3 regions of the Halomonas sp. LS-001 genome follow, and region 1 is predicted to be linked to each of the others. Evidence: riboswitches for the same ligand, from Rfam matches in the RefSeq annotation. Region 1 holds a riboswitch; each other region holds the start of a gene.
What was found. A riboswitch is a leader RNA that binds a small molecule or an ion and turns the genes downstream of it on or off. The one in region 1 is predicted to bind thiamine pyrophosphate.
Positions count from the first base shown of each region.

Region 2: linked by a shared signal. The riboswitch ahead of thiM (hydroxyethylthiazole kinase) and the one ahead of tenA (thiaminase II) in region 1 are both predicted to bind thiamine pyrophosphate.
Region 3: linked by a shared signal. The riboswitch ahead of ACU6TU_RS12185 (sodium:solute symporter) and the one ahead of tenA (thiaminase II) in region 1 are both predicted to bind thiamine pyrophosphate.

Region 1 covers NZ_CM129816.1:150,897-157,451, forward strand. Annotated here, with positions in the region: gene ACU6TU_RS00695 (ATP-binding protein) at 1-1,284, opposite strand, end outside; gene ACU6TU_RS00700 (response regulator transcription factor) at 1,361-2,062, opposite strand; gene ACU6TU_RS00705 (hypothetical protein) at 2,120-2,251, opposite strand; gene ACU6TU_RS00710 (MAPEG family protein) at 2,485-2,907, opposite strand; gene ACU6TU_RS00715 (hypothetical protein) at 3,071-3,880, opposite strand; TPP riboswitch at 4,356-4,518, shown strand; gene tenA (thiaminase II) at 4,597-5,265, shown strand; gene thiC (phosphomethylpyrimidine synthase ThiC) at 5,347-6,555, shown strand, end outside.
Region 2 covers NZ_CM129816.1:3,385,639-3,392,193, reverse strand. Annotated here, with positions in the region: gene ACU6TU_RS15015 (D-alanyl-D-alanine carboxypeptidase) at 1-1,359, shown strand, start outside; gene ACU6TU_RS15010 (DMT family transporter) at 1,546-2,421, shown strand; gene thiE (thiamine phosphate synthase) at 2,399-3,025, opposite strand; gene thiM (hydroxyethylthiazole kinase) at 3,015-3,872, opposite strand; TPP riboswitch at 3,902-4,014, opposite strand; gene ACU6TU_RS14995 (DUF6482 family protein) at 4,038-4,382, opposite strand; gene ACU6TU_RS14990 (DUF2237 family protein) at 4,534-4,908, opposite strand; gene gloA (lactoylglutathione lyase) at 5,187-5,720, shown strand; gene ACU6TU_RS14980 (DUF6164 family protein) at 5,723-6,088, shown strand; gene ACU6TU_RS14975 (cupin domain-containing protein) at 6,069-6,555, opposite strand, start outside.
Region 3 covers NZ_CM129816.1:2,689,270-2,695,824, reverse strand. Annotated here, with positions in the region: gene ACU6TU_RS12200 (CoA-acylating methylmalonate-semialdehyde dehydrogenase) at 216-1,715, shown strand; gene ACU6TU_RS12195 (hypothetical protein) at 1,826-2,518, opposite strand; gene ACU6TU_RS12190 (peroxidase-related enzyme) at 2,676-3,266, shown strand; TPP riboswitch at 3,388-3,493, shown strand; gene ACU6TU_RS12185 (sodium:solute symporter) at 3,483-4,877, shown strand; gene ACU6TU_RS12180 (MFS transporter) at 4,855-6,033, opposite strand; gene ACU6TU_RS12175 (zinc-binding dehydrogenase) at 6,170-6,555, shown strand, end outside.

The DNA of each region.
Region 1 (6,555 bases):
TCCCGGCCCTGCATCGCAGACACACACCTTGAGTGATGTATCATTACCGGTAATCTCCAGGTCGACCTGGCCGTTTGCCGGGCTGTAGGCGATGGCGTTACCGATCAGGTTATCCAGCACACGCTCAGTCATGGCAAGATCAGCAACCGCCATGGGGTTGGGCGCGTTACCACCATCAACGTTCAGCGTTACCTGTTTGCTGGCGGCTGCCGGAGCATGTTTCTGAGCAATGTCGTGAACCAGCTCCGCCAACATGCAAGGTTCGACACGTGGGACGCTTTCACGCGCTTCCAGGGCGGCCAGTTCAAACAGTTCGTTTACCAGGCGGCCCAGGCGGTGGCCCTCCTGCAAGGCAATATCGAGAAACGCATCCTGCTCGGTCGCGCTAAGGCTTTCGCGCTTCATGCGCAACGCCTCGATATACCCCTGCATGGAGGCCAACGGTGTTCTCAGATCATGGGAAACCTGGGCAATCAGGCGTCGACGCTGGGCATCCTTGTCCTGCAATTGTTCGATCTGGGTGGCAATCCGCTGTGCCATCTGGTCAAACCGTTCGGCCAGATAATCAATTTCATCGCCTTTTGAAGGCGGTTTTCGGCGCAGTGAAGGGGAGGGAGCCTGGGTCATGCCATTGCTTTCGAAGGCCTCCACCTGCTGTGTCAGCTGGGTCAGACGCCGTGTCAGCCGATGGAAAACCGCCAGCCCTGCGAGCATGCCCACTGCCAGGCTAATCGCGATCGCCCAAAGGCTCATCTTGATGAAATGGCCGCTGCGGGCCATGGTTTCCGCGAGGTCATATTCCTCGCCCCGCAGTACCACGTAGAGATAGCCTTCCGGGTTGTCAGCCGAGGGGACTGGCGTCACTGAAAATACCTTCTGACGGTCGTGACTGCGAGGGTCATCCCCAAGAACCGGGTACTCGTTCATATCCGCCAGCAATGTGTGGATGGGCGCCAGTGACACCTGATTGCGCTTGATCTTGGCCGGGTCCGCAGAGTAGGCCATGATGGTGCCTTTCTGGTCGAGCAGGTAGATCTCAATGCTGGGATTGATGGTCATGTAAAGCGCGAATAGCTCGCCGAGCGCCTGTTGATCAAGGCGCCCCTCGTCAACCAGATTGCGATCGGCCACCAGATGCCTGGCCAGATCACGGTTCAGTTCCTGATTTAACGAGGCGTTGTATTGCTTCAGTGTATAGATACTGACAAAGGCATAGAGAATGCCGACAGCGACCAGCAGCAGGAAAAGTCCCAGCGCCAGTCGGGTATAGAGTGTTTTTGGCAAGGTTCTCACCATAAGTCAGTATAAATAGGTTGGCTTATAATAGGTTCGCTTATAAATAGCTCCGCTGATAAATAGCTCAGCTCATAAACCGATAACCCACCCCCCAAACGGTCTGGATAAAAACGGGGGAGGCGGGGGTTTGCTCAATCTTGTTGCGCAAACGGTTAATGTGCGTGTTAACGGTATGCTCATACCCTTCATGATTATAGCCCCACACGGTATCCAGCAATTGGGTACGGCTGAAAACGCGGCCAGGATGGCTGGCAAAGTGCCACAACAGATCAAATTCACGGGCGGTCAGCTCCACCTCATGACCATGAACCTGTACCTTCCGCCTGGCTGGGTCAATGCGCAGATCTTCAAACTGAATTTCTTTGGGAAGGGGCGCCTGCTCCGGTTTGGCCGCCATGGCATCAATCCGGCGGAACAGTGCCTTGATGCGCGCCCCTAATTCGGCAGCGCTGAAGGGTTTGGTGAGATAGTCATCTGCTCCCATCTCCAAGCCGAGTACCCGGTCAAGCTCGGTTCCTTTGGCCGTCAGCATCATCACCGGCACATAGTCGCTACCGCTGCGAATCTCACGACAAATAGCCAGGCCGTCCAGGCCCGGCAGCATCAAATCCAGAACCACCAGGTCGATACCGCCCTCCTGAAAGCGGGCCAGACCGGTATCGCCTCGGTCCTTGAGCGTCGCCTGCATGCCCAAGTCTTCCACGTGCATGCGCACCAGCTGGCCAATGCCTGGGTTATCCTCAATGATCAATACATGTCGTGTCATCAGCTCCGGGCTCTCAAGTTGTCAGGTCCGGCAGCGACGACGCTGCGATGGACCCGGTTATTGATCCATCGTGTCGTCGTGCATCATGCTCTCGTCGGATGACGTCATCTCGTCAGCATGGGCCACACCGGCCCCCATTGCCATGACTAACATGATGGCCAGACTCGCTGCATTTATGGATTTGTTCATTGTTGTTCTCCTGAAGATAAAGTGCCTGTCAACGCTTATGGCAGGCTCAAATATCATTCTGAGACGGCATCATCACAGACGCATCACGAGACAATCACAAATCTATCGCGCAAATCTCACGTTTCTGTCACGGCGGCTTGAACGGGTGAAACGTCAGCTGGGATACCAAGAGTGATGTAACGACGGGCAGAGGAAAGCGTTTTTGCTAAATTGGCAAGATAGTAGAAAAGCCTCTAAAAAAGGGCTACTAGAATCAACAGGCTCATCAACCACATACATGCCACACCGATGATAAACGCCGCCGTCCGCCACGGCTGAAGCCCTGCCAGATAACATAACGTGTGCATGTATCGAGCGCCGGTAAACGTGAGGAAAAGCCAGGGCGCCGCCCCAGGCGAGGCACCCACCCAGACATAGGCCACCCCAAGCGCCAGAAAGATGGGAATATTTTCAAGATCATTTAACCAGACGCGGGCCGCTCTCTGTACCTGTGGCAATTCTTCTTTAGCAGGCTCACGGCCCACCAGGGCGGCGTCTTCAGGGGTCTTGAAGGTCATCTTGCCGATGCGATGAAACCCCTGATAAGCCGATGTAGCGAACATCTTAAAAAAAAGCAGCACGACAACGATGGCGTACCAATACACTGCGTTATCCATGGCGTCTCCTTACTCTGCCCCCGCAATCAGCGACGGGCGTCGAAAAACCAAGTGTAGCGCGGATTGAGGCTGGGGAGGGCGAACGCTTTGTACTCCAGCGACACGGCTGGTGGCAATTTTGAATAAAATTGGTGACAACGAATGCCGTTGTTGTTGCAACTTGTTATACGTTTTGGGAGCGCTCCCTAAGTAGGCGCCCTTTTGCTTTTGATTCATGCTTTAGGAAGTTAACCATGAAATGATAATCAGGGTGCGATTTCAAGCTACGACTGACAAAGTAAACCCTTGTTGAACTGTGAGAAAATGTCTTTACTACCCCAGAGCCTAGATTGCTGCCAGCGACAATGCTGAATTTTATCCCAGGTATACTAAATACTATATGTTGATAGCCATCATGATTTTTGACTGTAGGAAAGCTCATTGATGGTGTGTCAACTACTTGATTCTCAACATATACGGCCAGGTAAGTGTTTTCTGGTAAAGCTGAATCTCCCATAAGAAATTTCGAAAAAGCATACATTTTTTCCTTGCGAATTGAGTTTTCTGTGTCGGGTAATCCGCATGACCCCCAGTCTGTTGCCGACATCCTCCAAGCAATACTGACGGCAAAATACATGAATCCAAAGGCTAACTCTCCATTAGGTGGAAAATACCAAACTTCATCCTGTACGCTAGTCAGTGCCTTATACTTCCTTATTTTCGTAGCTAGCTTGAAACCGTTTGGGCGAGCCATCAGTGGTAGTACTATATCCTCTCCATTTTTGGAGAACTTCAACTCACAATTTTCGCAAAGCAGATGTTTTTTGGCTTGTTTATCGGTATACGCTGCTGACTTATCAAAGCCAGAGATCCAAATAATATCTTCCCCTTGCCCTGGAAAACCTTTTTTAATAGTTCGATAAATTGCCTTAGGCATGAAGTGACTATCTTTCAGCTTCATTGACCGATTACATAAAGCGCAGACTCCGTTCATTAACGCTCCTCGGGCGTATAACCGTTTATTATTGCGCATGCGCGTTTTTCTAGAAAACTTAATTCTGCCAAAAACTGATAAAAAATCGATAATAAAGATTTATTAATTTTCGTTCTAAAGTTTGCCAAAAAAGCATGCATGAGATTTATTTTTTTTAAGCCATTATCAAAATAGCACATAAACATACAGTTAGCCTTATCAACTCATTGCCACTTCTTGGGTTTGTAAAAAACACCCGTCAAATTAAGCACTCACCCATGCCAGGGATAAGGAAAAACGCGCATTGCCGACACTCAAATAGAGCAACGGGGCGCTTATGCTGCCGATACACGAATGCCGCATCACACTTTCATGCATACCAATCGCTGTTGCGCTGAACGGCAAAATTTTCTTTATGCCCATTTAATGTTTGCGCCGAACTTAGCTGTCGGATCCCCTTGCATCTCCTGCCTCTGCCTCCTAGACTGCTTGCATTAACTGCTTGACGGGGTGCCGGTGAATCCGGCTGAGATGGCGCAGGGCGTATCACTTAGATGCTGCCAAAGCGCTGGTCCCGCTGAACCTGATCCGGCTAATGGGCGGCTCCTCATGAAGAGGGCAGCTCGGGTACCGGCGTAGGGATCAAGCGATGGCCTCGGCTCAGCTTCACGCCACCTTCCGTGCCATTCCCTCGATCTCAATCGCCCGCCTTCCGGATCATTACCACCGGAGGCATCATGGGCTACTGCTTTACCGACCTTACCAACGCCTGCCATGACGACTGGCGTGCCTATATTGAGCACGATTTTGTCCGCCAGCTGGGCACCGCCGCGCTACCCGAACCCTCGTTTCGCCACTATCTGAAACAGGATTATCTGTTTCTGATTCACTTCGCCCGTGCTTACGCCTTGGCCGCCTATAAAAGCCCGACCCTTGCTGACCTGCGCCAGGCCCATGAGGGTTTAAAAGCCATCGTGGATGTGGAGCTGGGCCTGCACGTGGGGTTCTGCCAGGAGTGGGGCATTTCAGAAGATGAGTTGGCCCAGCTGCCGGAAGCGCGAGCAACGCTTGCCTACACCCGCTATGTGCTGGATACCGGCAACCGTGGCGACCTGCTGGATTTGCACGTGGCGCTGGCCCCTTGCCTGGTGGGTTACGGCGAAATTGCCAACTGGCTGAACGCTCAGCCGTTCACCCTACGCGGCGCGAAAAATCCCTTTGACGCCTGGATCGCCATGTACGAAAGCGAGGAGTTTCAGGCCGCCATGCAGGCGGAACTGGAATGGCTCAACGCTCGCCTTGCCGAGGTGACCCCCGCCCGTTTTGCCGAACTGAGCAGGATATTTGGCGATGCCACCCGCCTGGAAATCGATTTCTGGCAGATGGGGTTGGATCTTGCTCACTGACACCGGCCAATCCATCCGTTCAATCGCCTTATAACAACCGTTTCATAACAACAAGCAAACAATAAACCCAAGGAAATCATCATGAGTAAAACTAGCCACTTTCTAGCAGAAACCGCCCAGGTCGATGCCGCTGCCATTGCGCCGCTGCCCGCCTCGCGCAAAGTGTATGTCGAGGGCTCACGGCCGGATATCCGCGTGCCGTTTCGGGAAATCACCCTGTCGCCTACCAAAACCAGCAGCATCGATGAAGAGAACCCGCCGCTGCTGGTGTATGACACCTCTGGCCCTTACACCGACCCCGCGGCCAGCAACGATTTACGCCAGGGCTTACCCGCGCTGCGCCGTACCTGGATTGAAGAGCGTGACGATACCGAGTTCCTAGATGGCCCAACCAGTGAGTACGGCAATCGTCGCGCTAACGACCCAACGCTTGCCCAGCTGCGCTTTGATTTAACCCGCACCCCACGCCGGGCAAAAGCGGGCAAGAACGTCACCCAGCTGCACTATGCGCGCCAGGGCATTATCACGCCGGAAATGGAGTTTATTGCCATCCGCGAGAACCAGCGTCGCCAGACGTTAGGCACCGCCGAAGTCGAGCGCATTCTGGGCCATCAGCATGCTGGCCAGAACTTTGGTGCCAGCCTGCCGGAAGAAATCACGCCGGAATTTGTGCGCGACGAAGTGGCCCGTGGGCGAGCGATTATTCCTAATAATATCAATCACCCTGAATCCGAGCCGATGATTATTGGCCGTAATTTCCTGGTGAAGATTAACGGCAACCTGGGTAACTCAGCGGTCACCTCGTCGATTGAAGAAGAGGTCGACAAAATGACCTGGGGGATCCGCTGGGGATCGGACACCATCATGGACCTTTCCACGGGCCAGAATATCCACGAGACCCGTGAGTGGATCATCCGCAACTCGCCGGTGCCCATCGGCACCGTGCCGATCTATCAGGCGCTGGAAAAGGTCAACGGCGTTGCTGAAAATCTAACCTGGGAGATTTTCCGCGATACCTTGATCGAGCAGGCTGAGCAGGGTGTCGATTACTTCACCATTCACGCAGGCGTGCTGCTGCGCTATGTGCCACTGACGGCCAACCGCGTGACCGGCATTGTCAGCCGTGGCGGCTCCATCATGGCCAAGTGGTGTCTGTACCATCACCAGGAAAGCTTCCTGTATACCCACTTCGAAGAAATCTGCGAGATCTGCAAGCAGTACGACGTGGCGTTTTCTCTCGGCGATGGCCTGCGCCCCGGCTCAGTGGCCGATGCCAATGACGAAGCACAG
Region 2 (6,555 bases), 610 kb from region 1:
ACACTTGCGGTACCCTACTCCGCCCAGGCGAACCCTCGTTATGCAGGGATGATGATCGACCTGGAATCAGGGGAAGTTCTTTACGCAGAGAATGTTGATGAGCGTCGTTATCCCGCATCGCTGGTTAAAATGATGACGCTTTATATGGCGTTCGAGGCGCTTGAGAGCGGTCGCCTTTCGCTAAATCAGCCATTGCCGGTTTCCAGTCAGGCCGCCGCAAAGCCTGCCGTGAAACTTTGGTTGCCCGCGGGTAGCACCATTACGGTTGATGAGGCGATTCGCGCACTGGCTGTGCGCTCTGCCAACGACGTAGCGGCCGTTGTCGCAGAAGCGTTAGGCGGTTCAGAAAGCATGTTTGCGTTGCAGATGACGGAGCGAGCCCGTGAACTTGGTCTGACATCCACCACCTTCAAAAATGCCTCTGGCTTGCCTGACAGCGGGCAGGTAACCACCGCCCGTGACATGATGAGTCTGGCGGTGCATGTGATACAGGATTTTCCGCAGTACTATCACTATTTTTCGCTTAAATCGTTTACCTATAAAGGTAAAACGCACACAAGCCATAACCGCCTGGTCACTAATTACCCTGGTGTTGATGGTTTGAAAACCGGCTTTATTCGTGCCTCGGGCTTCAATGTCGCCACGACCGCTGTGCGAGGCAATCGTCGTCTGGTGGGTATTGTCATGGGTGGATTCACCGGACAGTCGCGTAATGATCATATGGCTGACTTGCTGGACCGCGGTTTCATGCGTGCTGGCCTTCGTGACCGAGGCAACTGGTTAGCCAATGCGGAGTTCTCGCGGGAATATATGCACTTCGATGGTCGGCCACCGGTTTACACTCAGCCCACCTATACCGCTTCCCGTCCAGCAAACAGGGTTTCTGCTGGTTCTGTGTCAAGCGGCTCGGCGTCAAGTGCTTCAGCTTCAAATGCCTCACTTCCAAGTACGCCAGCGTTCAACAACGCTCAGAATGGTAGTTCCCAGAATACGCAAGTACGCAACGTTGCGGTACGCGAGGTGATTGAGCCGGCGCCGCCTGTGACCCCGGCACCTGCGCCTTCCCCGTCCGTGACGCCTGCGCCGCCCGCACCAACGACCGCGATGCATCGTTCATCCGACTGGGGTATCCAGCTGGGGGCTTTTAGTCAGGAAAACGATGCTCATCGTCTGGCTTCTCAGGCTGCACAGCGTTTAAGCACGGACGTTAATGGTCTCGTGAAAGTAGAAGCGGTTCCTGGTCAGGCGTCGCTGTTTCGCTCCCGTTTAGTCTCCCTTGAGGAGCAGCAAGCGTACCGAGCGTGCCAGAAGCTTCGTTCACAGGGCATGGACTGCATGGTTGTCAACGCCAGCCTGTAAACCTGCAGAATGACGTAAAGCCCCCGCAAGGATGACCTTGCGGGGGCTTTTTGGTTGTATGTTTCTGCATTATTGTTAGGATTTATTAATAGGGCTGTTCTTTTGAGCAGCTTTTTTTGATGGTTTTAATTTATCGGCCCTTGCCAATTAACCGCTATCTACCACCGTTCAGAGAGGGAGACATGCATGACATCATCACTTAAAGGTATTGTTTTCATGTGTGTTGGTGTGCTCTTTCTGGCGCTGGGGGATGCGGTATCCAAATGGCTGGGGGAAACCTATTCACCCTTGCAGATCGTTTTTTTTCGTACGCTGGTGTCGTTACCGCTGATTGCCGTGCTTGCTTATTTTGCAGGTGGGCTGCGCAAGTTAAAAACGCGGCGGCCACGGGTCCATCTGCTACGTGGCCTGATCTATACCGGCACCATGGGGTTTTTTGTTTGGGGGTTAACCCTGTTGCCACTGGCAGAAGCAACGGCCATTGCGTTTGTCGCGCCGATGTTTGTGACCTTGCTTTCGGTGCCTTTACTGGGTGAGCGTATTGACCTTCCCGTCTTGGTTGCCTCGTTGATTGGTTTCGTCGGCGTTGTAATCGTGGTCCGTCCGGGCGGAGACGCCTTCCAAGTCGGTGCTTTGATCATGGTGGCGGCCGCCGTCTGTTATGCCTTGATGATGATTACCGCACGCCGTTACGGCGGGCGGGAGCATCTCTGGGCCATGTTGTTCTATATGACGCTGGTGCCGATGCTACTGACCGCCATGACCTTACCTTGGGTCTGGAAAACGCCCCTCTCTGAACACTGGCTAGGTTTTCTGGCCTCGGGCGTGTTGGGGATAGGGGCAACGGCTTTTATTACCGTTGCGTTTCGGTATACGCCAGCAGCGATTGCGGCACCCTTTGATTATACCGCCATGGTTTGGGCGGTTTTGCTGGGTTGGTGGTTCTGGGGAGAACTGCCCGATATCTGGGTGCTGGTGGGAAGTGTGCTGATTATTGGTAGCGGTCTGGCCATTGCTTACCACGACCGCCGTACAAGCCTTAAGCGTCGGCCCACCGCCTAGCCAGTTCGTTCGCGCTATCGCGGGGGGAGCGTTGGCCGCAGATAGCGGATATGACGGCTATCCCAGCGGCACCACTGCGTTTTGCGTGTTCAATATGGGCGGCTTTCAACCCGCCAATGGCAACACCTGGCAGTTGGCTCGCCGCCGTCAAGGCGGCCAATCCATCAAAACCAATCGGAGGTTCATGGTCGCCTTTACTGGGTGTGGCAAAGACGGGCCCAAAGCCGAAATAATCCAGCTGACTGACAGGGGCGCTGGCAAGCTGCGCCAGGGTATTCACTGAAAGCCCGAGAATCGCCTCTGGGCCAAGCACTTGACGAGCCCGTTCAATCGCTGCATCGCTTTGCCCGACATGAAGGCCATCTGCCTGGCTTGCCAGAGCGACCTCAAGGCGGTCATTAATAATCAAAGGAACATGACTGCCAGCAAGCAGGCTTTTCAGTCGCTTTGCCTGCGCTGTCATGGCCTGGTCGGTGGCGTATTTGTCACGTAACTGGACGATACTGACCCCTCCGGCGACAGCTTCTTCTACCGTGCGCTCTAGCCCTTTGGCAGCACACAGCGTGGCATCCGTCACCAGATACACCGAAAGATCAAACGGCATCAATCATCTCCCATGTTAACCGGGTATCCAGGTCTTGCGGGGAAAGCTGGTACAGGGCATCCAGAAACGCAGGCGCAAAGCTGCCGGGCCCACCGGCCGTGCTACCTGCTTGTTGGCCTGCCAGCGCAAAACAGCCAAAGGCAGCGGCAGTGGCGGTCAAAGGGGTGGAAGGTGCAGCGCCAATAAACGCAGCCACCGTTGCACTGAGAGCGCAACCCAGCGTGGTAACGCGAGGCATTAAGGCGTGCCCACCGTGAATGCGTATCGATTGCTGTCCGTCGGTGATGATATCGGTTTCACCACTGACCGCCACAATGCAGTGCTGCTGGCGTGCCAGTTGACAGGCGGCGGTGTGAGCCTCCTCTACGCTGGCGGTACTATCAGCGCCACGCCCAGGGTTGGCAATACCATTGAGGCTGAGAATTTCTGAGGCATTACCGCGAATGGCACTCGGCTTTAATGCTAACAGCTCAGCGCACAGTGCTTGTCGGTAAGCGGTGGCGCCCACGGCCACAGGGTCTAATACCCACGGCGTGTCGTCTTCATGCGCCGTACGGGCTGCCAGACGCATACTGTGCGCCCAAGGGGTGGAGATCGTGCCAATGTTAATGGAAAGAGCCGCCGATAGACGCACAAACTCCACGACCTCTTCCTGTTCGTGCAACATGGCCGGTGAGGCACCAAGAGCAAGTAACACATTGGCGCTGCTGTTCATCGCCACATAATTGGTCATGCAGTGGGTCAACGGCGTGAGTTGTCGCAAAGCGGCCAGATGCTGACCAAGCGAAGATGCCGATGAAGGCATTGATGAAAATATTGATGGAGATGGTGGCGAGGGTATTGTCATGACATCCTCCCGGCTGGGAGGCAGTGAGGCAGAGAAGCCCCACGACTCCCTACGCCGGCATTATCCGGTTCAGGTGCTTGAGGGTGCGTCTCAGCTTGAGGATCAGGCTTACAAAGCCTCACAAGCGCCCCTGTCGTTTTCAGAAGCGCCATCCTAGCGAATTATTTACCGAAAGGCGATGCGTGTACCGTAGGTCAGCATTTCATCCGGGGTCATCGCTCGGCCGGGTGTGCCAATCATTTCATCCCCGCATTGATCGGCGAAGGTAAGCACGCCGTGGTGAAAACCTAATTGGCTTAGCTTATCGCGGATTTCACCGGTGCCAAGAAACGAGCACACACGCCCCTCATTATCGCTTAAGTTGGAAACACCGTTAGCATGGTGAAAGCGCACGGTGTAGATGCCATCCATTGATTCCACTTCCACGATGGGGGAAAAACCATTATGAACTGCGCGAGATAACTCGCGATAGCTGAGGCGGTCGCCAAGCTGATAATCAATACTCGTCATGATCAACTCCTGATAACAGGCTGATACGGCTGAAAGGGATTTTTGTATAGCCTTTGGATAATAAGTGTAGAGTAATTATTAAATTCTTCCAGCGCATTCTTCGAAAAAACGAAAACCTTTACAGGCGAGGCCATCAAATGCTTCGTTGTGGTTAGCGTGCAGCGTCCAGGGCATGTTGCTGCAGCAGTTTTAAGGGAATCACATCCAGCGCTTTTTCATGTGTTGCGCTGAGAATGATGGGCGGTGCCAGGCCGACATCAGCGGCTTCTTTCCAGCGACTGGCACACAAGCACCAACGGTCGCCTGGCATAAGGCCCGGAAAGCCAAATTCAGGACGAGATGTCACAAGATCATTCCCCTGGGCGCGCGAATAGGCCAGAAACTCTTCCGTGACCATGGCGCATACCGCATGAACGCCCTGGTCCTCAACGCCGACGCGACAAAAACCATCGCGATAAAATCCAGTAACAGGCTCGTGGCAGCAAGGTGTCAGTGGCTCACCTAAAACATTGCGATCTCGTGACATACTAGTATCTCCTCAAAAGGGGCGGGGTCGCCCGTTGCGTGTATCAGCGCTCAGCCTGCATACTGGCCTGAAGGTCCTATCGGCTTAAAACAGGTGCTTAAAAACAGGTACTTAAAAACAGGCATTTGAAAACAGCAAGCCGTCACCATCAGAAAACGTGTGACGGTCTTGAATATGACGGTCTTGAATATGACGGTCCTGAATATGACGGTCTTGAATATATTGTACATGGAATGACTTTTGTACAAATCATGGCGACTAACCAAGGAGACTCAACGATGGCATTTAGTGGCGAGCACCACCCAGGCGTGACGGCACCCCCTGAGGAAACCCAGGGCTTTCGACTCAACCATACAATGTTGCGCATCAAGGATCCCGCGCGCGCACTGGCCTTTTATTCCCAGGTGTTTGGCATGCAGGTTCTGCGCCGGTTGGATTTTGAGGAAATGCAGTTTTCTCTCTACTTTCTGTCCAACGTGGAAGATAGCGATAGCGTGCCCGAAGACGCCTCGGCTCGAACGGCCTGGACATTCAGTCAGAAAGGGTTGCTGGAGTTGACGCATAACTGGGGAACCGAAGACCAGCAGGATTTTGCCTATCATGATGGTAATGCCGAACCTCAGGGCTTTGGCCATATCTGCTTTTGCGTTCCCAACCTGGAAGCCGCTCAGGCATGGTTTGACGAACACGATGTCACCTTCGTTAAGCGCGCCGATCAGGGCAAAATGCAGGATGTTATTTTCATCAAGGACACGGATGGCTACTGGATTGAAGTGATTCAGGCCGACCGCATGGCCGGTAAAGGAGACTAAGCATGGCGCATCTGCTGTTCCGGCTGCGTCATGTCACAGAGGAAGAAGCCCTCGAAGTTCGCCAACTATTGGAAGAACAGGGGTTTGACACCTACGAAACCCAGGCAGGTTTTTTTCGCCTGGGCGTAGAGGCTATCTGGTTGCGTGATAATCGCGAGAAGGAGAGGGCACAAGCGGTGCTTGCCGATTATCAGGCCAAGCGGTTTGAGCGCGTGCGCCGGGAACACCAGGATGCGCTGGCCAATGGCGAAGCGCCGACCCTCTGGCGCCGCCTGGTTGCCCACCCGCTTCAGGTGGCTCTGGTCATCCTGGCCGTGGCCATGATCATACTCCTGACGCTCCTACCCTTTATTGGTCTGGTGAATTGATAAAGGCCAGATGACCGCGTTTCAGATATAGCTGCGCGCCGTGAGGGCCGGCTTCCAGCGTCGGTGCCGCGCCGATAGGATAGCGACACCAGCTGCCTGCCGCGTACTCCTGACCATCACACAGCAGCGTTCCCTCCAGCACAAAAAGTTCTAAACCACCCCGCAACGGCGGATAAGCGACCGTGGTATTAGCGTCCCAGCGTTCCAGGCTGATCCGTTCAGAGCCATAGCCCTCTGAACTATAGGTGTGCAGCATTTTGTACGTAATACCAGGGCGTCTATCAGGTTGCCAGGGGAGGCGATGCGCCGGGACGGCCAGCTGAAGGATGTCGTCGGGATGAAACTGGTGCAGCTTTACCAGAATCAACGCACCTTCTTCGCCGATGTGTGGCGTGTGACCTGTGCCGATTGGGTTGCGCAGATAGCAACCCGCAGGGTAACGGCCGTGTTCATCGGCAAATACCCCC
Region 3 (6,555 bases), 1.3 Mb from region 1:
TCCCGAGCTGATGTCCCTCCTAAGGTCTGTCTCGGCGTTAACTCTTTTTATCCATATATTGACGCTTACGTCAACTTCCTGCTATACCATCCCCTGTTACCCATTCAGGCGCTGCCGTAAGATTGATTCCCTGCGTGCAGGCGACGAAAGGCGCGCATGACAAATACAACAGACACGCCCCTTTAACAGGTGCAAAAGCTAACTGGAGAGATGCCATGTCCGTTCGCGAAATCCCCATGTACATTGATGGTCAGCCGGTAAAATCACAGAGCCAGGATTGGCGTGATGTGGTTAACCCCGCCACGCAAGAGGTGGTGGCCAGGGTACCGTTCTGTACGGCGGAAGAAGTGGAACGCGCTGTCGCCAGCGCCAAGGAAGCCTTTAAAACATGGCGCAAAGTCCCCTTGGGCAAGCGCATGCGTATCATGCTCAAACTCCAGGCGCTGATTCGTGACAATACTGCTGAACTGGCGGCGATGATTACCGAAGAGCATGGTAAAACCCTGCCGGATGCGGAAGGTGAAGTGGGTCGCGGCCTTGAAGTGGTGGAGCATGCCTGCTCGATTACTTCCCTGCAGCTGGGTGAGTTGGCGGAAAATGCCGCCAGCGAAGTCGACGTCTACACCATGCATCAGCCGCTGGGTGTTGGCGCGGGTATTACCGCCTTTAACTTCCCTATCATGCTGCCATGTTTCATGTTCCCGCTGGCCATTGCCACGGGGAATACCTTTGTCCTCAAGCCCTCCGAGCAGGACCCGACGTCCACCATGCGTCTGGTTGAGCTGGCTCATGAGGCCGGTATCCCCGCAGGTGTGCTGAACGTGGTACACGGCGGGCCGGATGTGGCGAATCAGATTGCTGATCATCAGGACATCAAGGCGCTATCCTTTATCGGCTCCAGCCACGTTGGGTCGCTGCTCTATAACCGTGCTGCCGCCGCAGGCAAGCGTATGCAGTCAATGATGGGGGCGAAAAACCACTGCGTGGTCATGCCGGATGCCAACCGCAGCCAGGCGATTAACAATCTACTGGGGTCCGCATTTGGGGCGGCAGGGCAGCGTTGCATGGCGAACTCGGTGGTGGTGTTAGTCGGGGAAGCGCGTGAATGGCTAGGCGATATCGTAGCCGGTGCGCAGAGCATGAAGATCGGGCCTGGCACGCAGCGCGATGCGGATCTCGGCCCCCTGGTATCTCCTCAGGCTAAAGACCGCGTTGAACGTCTGATTACCGCAGGTGAAAAAGAAGGTGCCAAGCTGCTGGTGGACGGCAGAGGTTGCACGGTCGAAGGTTACCCGGACGGCAACTTCGTCGGCCCGACCCTGTTTGCGGATGTGACGGCGGACATGACCATTTACCGCGAAGAAGTTTTCGGCCCGGTACTTTGTGTGCTTTCCGTCGAAACCCTGGATGATGCGATTGAGTTCATCAATGCCAACCCCAACGGTAACGGCACCTCGATTTTTACCAACTCCGGTTGGGTAGCGCGTCGCTTCGAGACCGATATCGAAGTGGGTCAGATTGGTATCAACGTACCGATTCCAGTGCCCGTCGCCTACTTCAGCTTTACCGGTTCACGCGGCTCCAAACTGGGCGACCTTGGCCCCAACGGCAAGCAGGCGATTGCTTTCTGGACACAGACCAAAACGGTCACCGCACGCTGGTTCGAGCCGGAAAACGTATCCAGCGGCATCAACAGCACCATCTCGCTAAGCTAACAGCGCCAGATGCGGTAAAGCTAGGTTTATAAAAGAAGGGTTATAAAAGAGAAGTTGTAAAAAGTATGCCCCGCCAATGCGGGGCATATTGATAAATAAAGACAGCTTTCTCAAACCGAGTCGAAAAGCGGCAGAGTCTCAGTCAGAAGGTGCTCGAAAGGTTCCAGCTGGCTTTCATGCATTACCAGTATCGATGCTTCCTGAGTAAAGTGACGATCCGGCGGCGTTAAAAACGCAAACTCACCTTCTTCTAAATGGAATTCATGGATTTCGCGAATGCCTGCCGGTGTACGACACTGGCTGCTACGGTAGGCATCATCTTCGCTATATACCAGGCGATGATACATCTTGAAAAGTGTGTAAAGCGTCAGCCCACCGTTGAATTCAGGCCAGTGAGCGGGGCGAAGACGGATGTCCTGATCCAGCTTTTGACCATCTGCTAGCGCATTGGCAATCACAGTATCTAAAGGCGCCGCCAGCAAGCTGTTATCAGTGCATGGGAAAGTGTTGGCATGTTTGGCATCCGCATTGAACAGGGTGCTGACACGTTTAAGGTCCGCTAGGGTGTTCAGGGGATATTCCGCATATTGCAGCTCGCTGGGGTCATAACCACCGTTTTGCCAGCCATGGATCACCCTTAGCGTTAACAGACCTCGTTGCATAGGAATGACGGCAAGCTGGTGAAGCATCACGCGGATATGCAGCTGGCGCTCATGGCTTTCATTATCGAACGCATGATAAGGATCGGCGAAGAGATTGTGGAGGCGACCGGGGGTATGTTCCTTCGCTTCGTTGTAGCGCATGGGGCTTCCCTATAAGCAAACAATCAGCGCTGCAATGCGCATGCGCCAAAAAAGTAAACAAGCTTTAATTAATGCGGTGTTCAGTATGGCGAGCGTAGCAATAAAAGAAAAGCTTTTGACTCACGACTCACGACTCACAAAAACAACAGGAATCAGAATGAACACATCACTTAGCCGTTTCAGCGTACCGGAAGAGCTCAACGAGTTGCCTGATGATATCCGTGACACCATTCTGGCCGTGCAGGAAAAGGCCGGTTTTGTGCCCAACGTGTTTTTGATGCTGGCCCACCGGCCTGACGAATTCCGGGCGTTTTTTGCCTACCATGATGCCCTTATGGAGCGTGAGTCAGACACGCTAAGCAAAGCCGAAAAAGAGATGATAGTGGTAGCCACCAGCGCCCGTAACCGCTGCCTTTACTGCGTGGTAGCCCATGGCGCTCTGGTGCGCATTTACAGTAAAGACCCGCACCTGGCGGATCAGGTGGCGATCAATCACCGTACGGCGCCGATTAGTGAGCGCCATCGTGTCATGCTGGATTTTGCGCTGTATTGCGGCCTGGATGTCGGCGAGTTGACAGATGACTGGGAAGCACGCCTGAATGCGGTAGGGTTCACGCGTGAAGATATCTGGGATATTGGTGCCATTACTGCCTTTTTTGGCCTTTCCAACCGCCTGGTAACGCTGACAGGCACGCCGCCCAATAGCGAGTTCTATCTGATGGGGCGAGTGCCGCGCGACAAGAGCTGAGGCTTTACTGGCCTGGGTTTTAATTGCCCGGGTTTTAATTACCTGGGTTTTAATTGTCTGAGCTTTACTCGTTTATAGCAATCCGCAACAATAATAGAGTCTACTACTGACAACTTACATTCACTGTCGCCAGGGGAGCCTTAGGGCTGAGAATACGCGCCGTTGCGCGCAGACCCTGGAACCTGATCCGGTTCGTACCGGCGGAGGAAGTGCGACATGCCATATCTGACAGCCGCGGCGCTTGGCGCGGCACTTTTCTGTTTTGCTTTTTTGGGTCTGCGGGCGCGCTATGCCAATCATCTGCTTGGCGATAACGCCGTGGATGACTACCTTTCCGCACGTAACTCGCAATCTTCATTCACCATTGGCCTATCCTTTCTGGCCTCAGGCATGGGGGCGTGGATTCTGTTCGCGCCGCCGGAAATCGGTGCCTTTGTTGGCCCGGTTGCTCTGGCGGGGTATGCCATCGGGTCAGCACTGCCTTTTATTGTGCTGGGTTTATACGGTCCTAAAATCCGCCGTGCCCTGCCAAAGGGGCGCAGCATCGCCGAGTTTGCCCAGGCTTGCTACGGGCGTGGTGTACGCTACTGGGTAACGCTGGTATCAGTGGCTTACATGGCCTGCTTTCTGGCCGCTGAGCTAACGGCGATTGGTGCGATTACCGCGCTGCTTTCTGATGTGCCGCCTGCGCTGGTGATTCTCGGTGTGGCGCTCACTACCTTGCTTTATACCGCCGTTGGTGGTCTCAGGGCGAGCCTGGCCACGGACCGCTGGCAGGCCTGGCTACTGATTATCCTGCTGGTGATTGTTGGCGGCGTTGCCTTGAACGCGCTGCCTGAATTGCCAGCTGATGCCGTTATGCCCAGCGCGCCTATCGGGAGCGCACTGAGCGTGGCACTTACCCTGGTGATAGCAGTGACGGCCGCTAACCTTTTCCACCAGGGCTACTGGCAGCGGGTATGGGCCGCAGAAGATAACCGTAGCCTGGCACGCGGTGCCTGGCTGGGCGGTGGCGCGACCGTGGTGGTGGTCATGTTGATTGGTGGCTTGGGTATCGTGGCGGCGATGAGTGGGGTGGCCCTTGGCGAGCCACCTATCCCGTTTTTTGCGCTGCTGTCTGAAGCGCCGAACTGGCTGGCGCTCCCCGCCTTGGTGCTGGCGGTGACGCTGGTTGCTTCCAGCGTGGACACGCTGCAGAACGCTATCGCTTCCCTGGCCAGCGAGCAGTTCTCTGCGCAGAAAGGCTCACTGGGCGTGGCCCGTTGGGTGACGGTACTGCTGATGGTGCCGGTGGTAATTGTCGCGCTGCAGGGCGTATCGGTACTGCGTCTCTTCCTGATTGCCGACCTGCTCTGCGCCGCCATTGTGGTACCAGTGTTGCTTGGGCTGTGGTCGAGGATGACACCCGTCGCGGCCATTGCCGGTGGCGTTGCGGGCATGCTCGGTACCGTGCTGCCCGGTTGGGTGGCGCAAGGCAACCTGAGTGCGGGTGTGCTGGCGGCCACCTTTCCAAACAGCATTCCCACACTGGCGCCTTTTGTGGGTGCCTTGCTGGCCTCGACGCTGGTGAGCGTGATGATGGCGTTGCTCAATCGCCGAGCGGCCGTTTGAGGTAGCGTAAACGCAGAGCCAGCAGCCCCAGGCCGCTGGTTATCAAAATCACCAGCACGCCCAGCAGTAACGGAAAAGCCCCCGCGCCCAGCCAATCCAGCAAAGGGCCGGTCAGCGATGGAATGACCAGGGCGCCGCTACCCGCAGCGGTAAAGATGGCGCCTGTGGTTCGCCCATGCATTTCCATTACCTTGTTGCTTAATGCATAAAGGGTTGGAAAAAAGGCGGATGCGGCCAACCCGAATAACAGCGCGCCCACGCTCAAGGGCACCCAAAGCGCATGCAATGCTCCCGCAGTTGCCAGCCCCAGCGCCAAGCAGCCGCATAACACCACCCAGGGCGAAGTGATGCGCAACAGCGGTATTGCCAAAAGTCGCCCAGCAGAAAGTGACAGCCAGAACAGGGTCGCTAATATAGCGGCCTCTTCGGCCGCCATTCCCACCAGCACGCCGTAAGATGTTACCCAGCCCGCAAAGGTAATCTCCATGCCCACATAAAGGGCAAAAATCAGCATGAACAGCATCAGCAGAAGGCGGTCACTATGTTTGGGCGCGGCGTGTTGGATGTTGGTGTCTTCAGGTGGGCGTTTTTGCGGGCTGGAAAAGCGCAGTAACGGCAGTAAAGTGATCAATGCATAGGCACCTACGACCCAGAATGCCCACTGAAACTGGCCGGTCAAGGATAACGCCGCGACCATCACCAGCGGTGTCAGCATATTGCCAAAACTGAAGCAGAAATGCAGAGCGCTGATATTGGGGCCGGCATCGTCACCATGCAGCCATATCAGCAAGGTGTTACCACCGGAATTGAGCGCCACTTCGGCAAACCCCAACACCGCAAATAGCCCTGCCAGCAAAACCAGCAGCGGGCTGAAAGGAGCGATCAACAGTCCCGCGACCATAACGGCACCCATGGCAAACAGCACCCTGTGGCCATCAAAGCGGTCAAGCAACAGCCCAGTGATAAAGGCTCCGCTCATATTGCCCACCGCCCTGGCCGTAAACAGAACCGCGATCTGGCTCATGCTGGCATCCACGCTTTGGGCCAGATGTGGCAAGGCTGGCCCCAGCAGGCCACCTGTCATACCAATAGCGATGAACAGGGCAAAATAGCGCCAGGTCAACTGGCGGTGATAAACAGACGCAAACGGCAACAAGATCAATCTCCATTAAATTTTGCGGTTACCCGATGGCGCGACAGGCAAAGTTTGCTATCGTCGCCCAAGCTGCCTCCTGCAGCGAATGAACAACAAAGCTGAGAGATAGACATTGGATAATAGAAAGGCGTCTGCGATGACCCAACCCCCTGCTTCTCCCGCCCAGGCATCGGCTCATAGCGTGCCAGCTACCATGGCGGCCATGGTGCTGACAGGCCATGGCGATATCGACAGACTGGAATATCGTAACGATGTTGCCGTACCTCAGCCCAAGTCGGGAGAAGTGCTGGTGCAGGTCACCGCCACGGCCAAGAATAATACCGATCGCAAAGCCCGCGAGGGATTGTACCCGACCAAGGATAAAGGTGATGTCACTTCGTTTGCCATGGGGGGCGTGCCTACCTTTACCTTTCCGCGTATTCAGGGCGCGGATATTGCCGGGCGTATCGCAGCAGTAGGAGAGGGCGTAGACGCCAGTCGTATCGGCCAGCGCGGCCTGCTGGATTTCAATATCTACGCCGA